Acaryochloris sp. CCMEE 5410: one gene and its partner. The protein of the gene in region 2 binds, or shares a complex with, the protein of the main gene of each other region. Links are inferred from orthologs where the notes say so. Each region holds a gene or a part of one and is shown on either strand. Other genes may lie near its edges. The genes, in order: dnaG and dnaB.

Region 1 (3,274 bases), 2.2 Mb from region 2 along the record:
AAGACAATATGCTGACTCGGGTGGTGGATATGGTGGCCCAAGTCAACATTGTTCTCAAGCTTCTCGGTAGCCAAGAACTTGAACAACAGACTGTAGCGACAGACTTTTTCTCGCTCCTCAAGGATCTCTAAACACCGCAAATGACTAGAGTAAAGGCTGTACACGACTGACAATATCTTCCGGCGGTAAGACCCCTTCAATCCGTTCCACGGGTTGACCATCCTTGAATAACACGAGGGTCGGCAAGGCATGGATATGGTATTCCGTTGCCAGCTCTGGGTAACGCTCGGTATCAATTTTGACCACTTGGACCTTATCTTTCAACAAGGTGCTGACCTGCTCCAGGATGGGGACCAACATCCGACAAGGCCCACACCAAATTGCATAGAAATCGACTAGGACGGGTTTATCAGATCCAGCTAAAAGTTCGGCAAAATTTTTGTATTGCTTTTTTGTGGCCATAGGGAGAGTCTAGATAGGAATCTTTTCAATCCTAGACCCAGAATTTCGTCATCGGCAGGGATGTCGTTATTCATTTCAGGTTTAGGTGTAACCCTAAGATTTAGAGTTGCATCAGACCTCACATCTCCCCCCTTCAGTTCAAATTGAGCTGGGGATTTTCCATCAATTCGCTGAAATCATTGAGATCAACACAGCGCTGCTGATCTAGCTGTTGCAAGTAGCGCTTTTCTTGGTAATAGAGCCGTTTAATTTCATCCAGCTCTTGCAGACAATAGGATTCTTCCTCTAGTAAACTCTGGGCTTGCTCCGATTCATCCATCAACATCTGTTGCAGATAAGTGTTGAGGATTTGCCGCTGACCCAGTTCTTTTTTCGCGGATTTCATCGCCGATTCCCACATTTGCAGCAGATGCCGACAGCGCTTCTCACATGCAATCCGCTCTAGACTGGCTGCTGCTGCTCGAATGGAGAGGTTGGGGCGGAGGATATCCAGTTCTGTTTTTTCGTTCAGCTGAATCAGGTGGTAAACCTGCTGCATTTCCTGCGAATACTCGGTACAAAGATCCTGGACCACAGCGATTAGATCAAAGGCAGGGGTGTCCAGTTCAGGATGTAAGGGCTCTAACTTGGCCTGATCATCTTCAATGGCTAAAATTTGCCGCCATAGAAACCGATGGTGGGAAAAACTGAATTCTATATCCCGCTGTTTCATGGCGTTGTGAATATCTTGCCGAAACTGGGGTCGATGCAGATAAATACGAAGGATTTGGGCTTCCGCTGCTTCCCGGAGGGTGTAGTCAGCCGGGCGCTGCCATTTTTGCGATCGTCCATGCCAGCGCTGACCGCGCACTTGCTGACGCAGGGCTTCTTCCAGCTGCAGGGCCAGGCGAGAATCCCCCTGGCTAAGGAGACCCGCACAGCGATGGGTATAGTGGGTGCGCAGGGTGGCGTTGGGCAACTTGCCTAAAATAGCCGCAATGGCTTCCGTGGCTGCTTGGAACTGTTCAGCCTGCTGCAAATCCCGATCTTGCAAAGCCCGGTGAATTTGCCAGTCTAGCCACAGGGGGGACTCATCGAGCAAATCTAAATAGTCTTCTGCCGTATAGTCCTGGAGATATTCATCGGCATCTTTGCCATTGGGCAGATTCAGAACTCGGAGCTGAACTTCCCCTCGATAGGCCTGGTCTTCGACTTCAGAAATCGCTCGCTCTGCGGCTTTACCCCCAGCAGCATCCGCATCAAAATTAAGGATGACCTGTTTGGATTCGGTATAGCGCAACAGCTGCCGCATTTGGTCCAAGCTCAGGGCCGTGCCCATGGAGGCAACGGCGTTGGTGATGCCCACGGAATGGAGGGCAATCACGTCAAAATAACCTTCAACCACCACCGCCCGGTCGGCCTTGACGATGGTTTGACGGGCTTTATCTAGGCCGAATAAGAGCTTGCCCTTGTTAAACAGTTCCGTCTCTGGGGAGTTGAGGTACTTGGGTTCCTCTCCCGTCAGAGTACGGCTGCCAAATCCCACCACCCGACTCTGGGCATCATGGATCGGTATCATTAAGCGATCGCGAAACCGATCGTAAAATCCATCTCCAGACTTGCGGGGCAAAATCAATCCTGCCTGCTGGACTAAGTCAGGCGTAAACCCTTTCTCCTGCACCAACACATCATGGAGGGTACTCCAGCCCCCCGGAGCATAGCCCAGCTGAAAGGTTTGAATGGTTTCATTACTGAGTCCCCGCTGGTTACGAGCATAGCGGAGGGCATTGTGGCCCTGGGGCTGGCGGAGGGCATGTTCGTAATACCGACTTGCGATCGCCAAAATTTCATAGAGCTGCTCCCGCAGAGACAGCTTGCGGGCTAGCTTTTTCTCTTCATCCTTGGCCAGGGTCTGGATAGGGACTTGGCTGCGCTGGGCCAAATCGAGAACAACTTCTGCAAAGGACCGCTGGCCAATTTCCATTAAAAACTTAATGGCATTACCGCCTGCCCCACAGCCAAAGCAGTAATAGAACTGCTTCTCAGGACTGACGCTAAAGCTGGGGGTTTTCTCGTCGTGAAACGGGCAGCAGCCCACCAAATTCCGCCCCTGCTTACGCAAGCTGACATGCTCGGAAACCACATCGACAATGTCGGTGGCTTGGCGAACCTGCTCAATCGTATCGGGGTGGAGGCGGGGCGTAGTCATCCAGGTTGAGAGGGCAATTTGACACCCATTCCGTGGGAGAAGCGGGAGGCTAAGGCAGTGAGGATTTTAAAAGCTGAACACCAATAGGGACGATATCTCTACCGCAGGATCAACAGGGATCAACACGACAGGCTGATAGAGATTTCAATAGTGCAAGCATACTACTTTATGGTTCCCTATTTGATCGTTTCGGTTTAGATTTTAGCAGTTTAATTTCGATGAGCTGAGGATCATTGCAAAGGTTTATTGGCAGATGGGTGTCGAAGAGGGCCAGAAATCCCCGTAGCAAGACTGTTTTCATTTCGCCAGTTAATTTTCACATCCTGAAACCTCGTGAGTAGCACAAGGATCTATTGATTGATAGACACTCCAGATTTTCTCTCAGAGGTTGACCTTGCTCCTCTTAAGACACTCGGCAATCATCACGACTCATCAGTGGATTGCAAGTATGGATCCCTATATATTGCTACAGCAGGAACCAAAGGAAGCTTGATTTATCCTACACAATGTTCTGGTTTGTTTTGACCCTTTCTATCTAGATCTATTCAGAAGAAAAACAAGATTATTATTTATTGAATGAATAATTTAGTAGATTGAATGAGTTAGTAAAATTAATGAATTTTT
Region 2 (3,228 bases):
GCGCAAATCTCTGATTAAACAGCGCTTCAATGTCAAGCATCATCAAATTGGGGCAATCCTGTTATCAATTATGGTCCTCGGCTCCATTGGCGGAATGGGGGTTACCTATGTCAATAACGGCAAGCTGTTTGTAGGAGCCCACCTATTGGCAGGGCTGGGAATGACTGGGCTTGTAGCCATCTTGGCAAGTCTCACGCCTCTGATGCAGCGAGGCAATCAAACCGCTCGTGACGTCCATTTATGGCTGAGTGTATTGATTTTGGGCCTCTTCGGTTGGGAAGCGGTTACCGGCATGCAGATTGTGCAACGGATTATCGAACAGGGCTAGAAACCCTTACCGCAACGTAATATTGTTAACATAAGTTCACCTATCCACCATAGATATGACCTCTACAGCAAGTTCTAATCGTTGGCTCACGCTTTTATTCCAGTCCACCTCGGACACAACCGTTTGGTTCCAAGTAGCCTTGACGATTTTGCGGGTCGTCGTCAGCTTTTTCATGATTCACAATGGTGTGGATAAACTAGGCGATGTGGAGGGGTTTGCCACCAACGTGGTTGCCAATGGCATGGGCCTGCCTTTCCCTGTATTTCTCACCTACTGTTCTGCCTATGCCGAAATTATCGGGTCCATCCTGCTGATTTTAGGTCTATTGAGTCGCCCCGCAGCTTTGTCTTTGGTCTTCACCATGGTGATGGCGATTTACTTTCACATCAAAGTTGATGGCCTCCAAATTGGATCCTTTGAAACTGCCACCCTCTATGCCTGTTCCTTTCTCTTTTTCCTGGTCAATGGTGGCGGTCAATATTCTCTCGATGCTTTGATTAGCAATCAACTAGGCGGCTCTAAAGAGTAGTCCCAACTCTACCCAGTAAAGATTCAAAAAGCCCTCAGTTATCGACTACTGGGGGCTTTTTACCGCATTAACCCATACCTTCGGGTTTAGCCAAATTGAAGAAGCGGGTCAGTTTCGGCTCAAACAACAGTTTGACTGTCCCTACCGGGCCATTCCGGTGCTTGGCAATATTCAGTTCGCAGATACCTCGCTCAGGGCTATCAGGATCATAGTAGTCATCCCGATAGAGCAGCATAATCAAATCCGCATCCTGCTCAATAGAACCTGATTCCCGCAGATCCGACATTAACGGTCGCTTATTAGTCCGAGACTCCACACCCCGGCTCAACTGAGAGAGAGCAACCACGGGCACATTTAGTTCCCGAGCCAGTCCTTTCAGTGCCCGAGTAATCTTAGAAATTTCTTGCACCCGGCCATCTGAGGCATCACCTCCACCCATCAGCTGGAGATAATCTAAAAGAATCATACCTAAGCCTTCAGGATGTTCTGACTGCAGCCGCCGCGCATTCGACCGCAGTTCGGTAATGCTGGGGTTCGGGGCATCGTCAATATAAATTGAGAGCTGAGAGAGTTTACCAATCGCTCGGCTTAGGGGTTCCCACTGGGTCTGATTGATGCGTCCGGCCCGCAGGTAATTACTGTCGATGCCCGCTTCTCCGGCTAGCATCCGCTGGACGAGCTGCTCTTTGGACATCTCTAAACTGAAGATGGCAACGCCCAGATTATGAATTTCACAAATTTGTCGGGCAATTTGTAGGGCTAACGCTGTCTTACCCATGGCAGGACGACCGGCCACAATAATTAAATCCGACCGCTGGAAGCCCTGGGTCATGGCATCCAAATCGTAGAAGTTGCAGGATAAACCGGGTAAAACCTGCCCTAAAGATCGCTGTTCTAAATCAGCGAAGGTACTCGCCAAAATATCTTCTGTGGCGACTAGGCCTTGCCGCACCCGATCTTGCGTGACGTTAAAAATTTGCTGTTCTGCTTCGTCCAGGACCGTTTCTAAGGTCTTGGAGGTGTCGTAGGCCAATTGCATGACCTCCGTCGCCCCTTTGATCAATTGTCGCCGCAGAAACTTGTCTTTAATCAGAGCGGCATATTGATCGATATTAATAGCACTGACCGTACGGTCCACTAGCTGGGCTAGCTTACCTTGCCCACCGACTTTATCGAGGAGTTCATGATCCTGTAGCCAAGCGGTGACACACATCAAGTCAGTGGGACTGCCTTGACCATGCAGATTCAGTGCGGCGCGGTAAATTTCTTGATGAGCGCTGAGATAAAAGGTCTCAGGCCGAAGCAAATCTGCAACTCGGCCAATTGCTTCTGGGTCCAGCAGAATACCCCCCAGAATGGATTCCTCGGCTTCAACATTCTGAGGGGGTAAGCGATCGCTAGCGGGTTGGAAATCTAGCTCGTAAACCATAGGTATGCCAACAGGTAAATCCCTTTAGTTAGAGGATAATCTTACTCGGGAGGTGCCAGCACCCTAGCATTTATTCAGGAACAACTTCCACTTTGACGGTAGCAATGACTTCTGGGTGGAGCTTAATATCAACGGAGTAGGTTCCCAGCTTGCGGATATCAGGGATATCAATGCCCCGTTTGTCGATTTCGAAACCGCTGATATTGGCGATAAGTTCGGCAACGTCAGGAGAGGTTACCCGACCGAACAGCATATCTTCTTCGCCGGCCTTTTGTTCAATGCGGAAGGTGCCAATAGTTTGAAGGGCGACCTTTTGTTTTGCGGCCTCGTCCTTAATGCCTTCTAGACGCTTGAGTTCTTCGGCTTTGCGATGCTCAATCTGCTTGAGCACACCAGGAGTAGCTCGGTAAGCGATTCCTTTCGGAATTAAATAGTTGCGGGCATATCCAGGCGCAACTTCAACTAGGTCTCCTGAATAACCCAGTTTTCTAACATCTTCATTTAAAACGAGCTGAACGCGTTTTCCCATAGCCCTAAGTGCGTCGATACATAAATTTCAGTGAAAGCACTTGATCATACCTAACTTAGAGGTGCTTTGGCAATGTCAATTTTCGAGTGCCTAAGAACCCCTGATAGGTAGGGTTCGATAATCAGGTGATTTTAAAAATGGTTGCGTAGGTGCAATGTAGATGTGCTAGAATCCAAAACTGTTGACAAAGTAGGGGTCGGTGCCCGAGTGGTTAATGGGGGCGGACTGTAAATCCGCTGGCTACGCCTACGCTGGTTCAAATCCAGCCCGGCCCATTGTCTTCGATTTGCCCATGTGGCTCAGTGGTAGAGCACACCCTTGGTAAGGGTGAGGTCACCGGTTCAATCCCGGTCATGGGCTTTAACTAGAAAATTGGCAGCATTTCTCTAGAACGTTTCAATCTCGTGCGTTGA

The links.
Region 1: the proteins of dnaB (region 2) and dnaG are in contact, whole or in part, in a crystal structure (PDB 2R6A), measured with the Geobacillus stearothermophilus proteins. The link is inferred for Acaryochloris sp. CCMEE 5410 from one-to-one orthologs. Residues at the interface, in WP_033016901.1 of Geobacillus stearothermophilus: Ser13, Glu15, Ala16, Gln18, Glu91, Leu92, Asp94, Ala95, Val96, Pro97, Thr98, Ala99, Ala100, Asn101, Tyr104, Tyr105, Ile108; in WP_049624496.1 of Geobacillus stearothermophilus: Lys456, Leu457, Leu458, Pro459, Ala460, Asn463, Ala464, Leu467, Leu535, Leu536, Ile537, Ala538, Gln544, Glu545, Asp548, Tyr549, His552.

The regions. Positions count from the first base shown.
Region 1 is NZ_AFEJ02000001.1:3,119,158-3,122,431, forward strand. The notes cover bases 124-3,073. They hold dnaG (DNA primase), read right to left. Parts: upstream 2,651-3,073; coding sequence 596-2,650; downstream 124-595. Other genes in these bases: ON05_RS14220 (FHA domain-containing protein), read left to right, coding at 124-131; trxA (thioredoxin), read right to left, coding at 145-462. Also shown: more of ON05_RS14220, read left to right, coding at 1-123. UniProt on the Escherichia coli protein: RNA polymerase that catalyzes the synthesis of short RNA molecules used as primers for DNA polymerase during DNA replication.
Region 2 is NZ_AFEJ02000001.1:950,392-953,619, forward strand. The notes cover bases 106-3,009. They hold dnaB (replicative DNA helicase), read right to left. Parts: upstream 2,287-3,009; coding sequence 925-2,286; downstream 106-924. Other genes in these bases: ON05_RS04175 (DUF4079 domain-containing protein), read left to right, coding at 106-328; ON05_RS04180 (DoxX family protein), read left to right, coding at 384-857; rplI (50S ribosomal protein L9), read right to left, coding at 2,357-2,815. In the rest of the region: more of ON05_RS04175, read left to right, coding at 1-105. UniProt on the Escherichia coli protein: The main replicative DNA helicase, it participates in initiation and elongation during chromosome replication. Travels ahead of the DNA replisome, separating dsDNA into templates for DNA synthesis.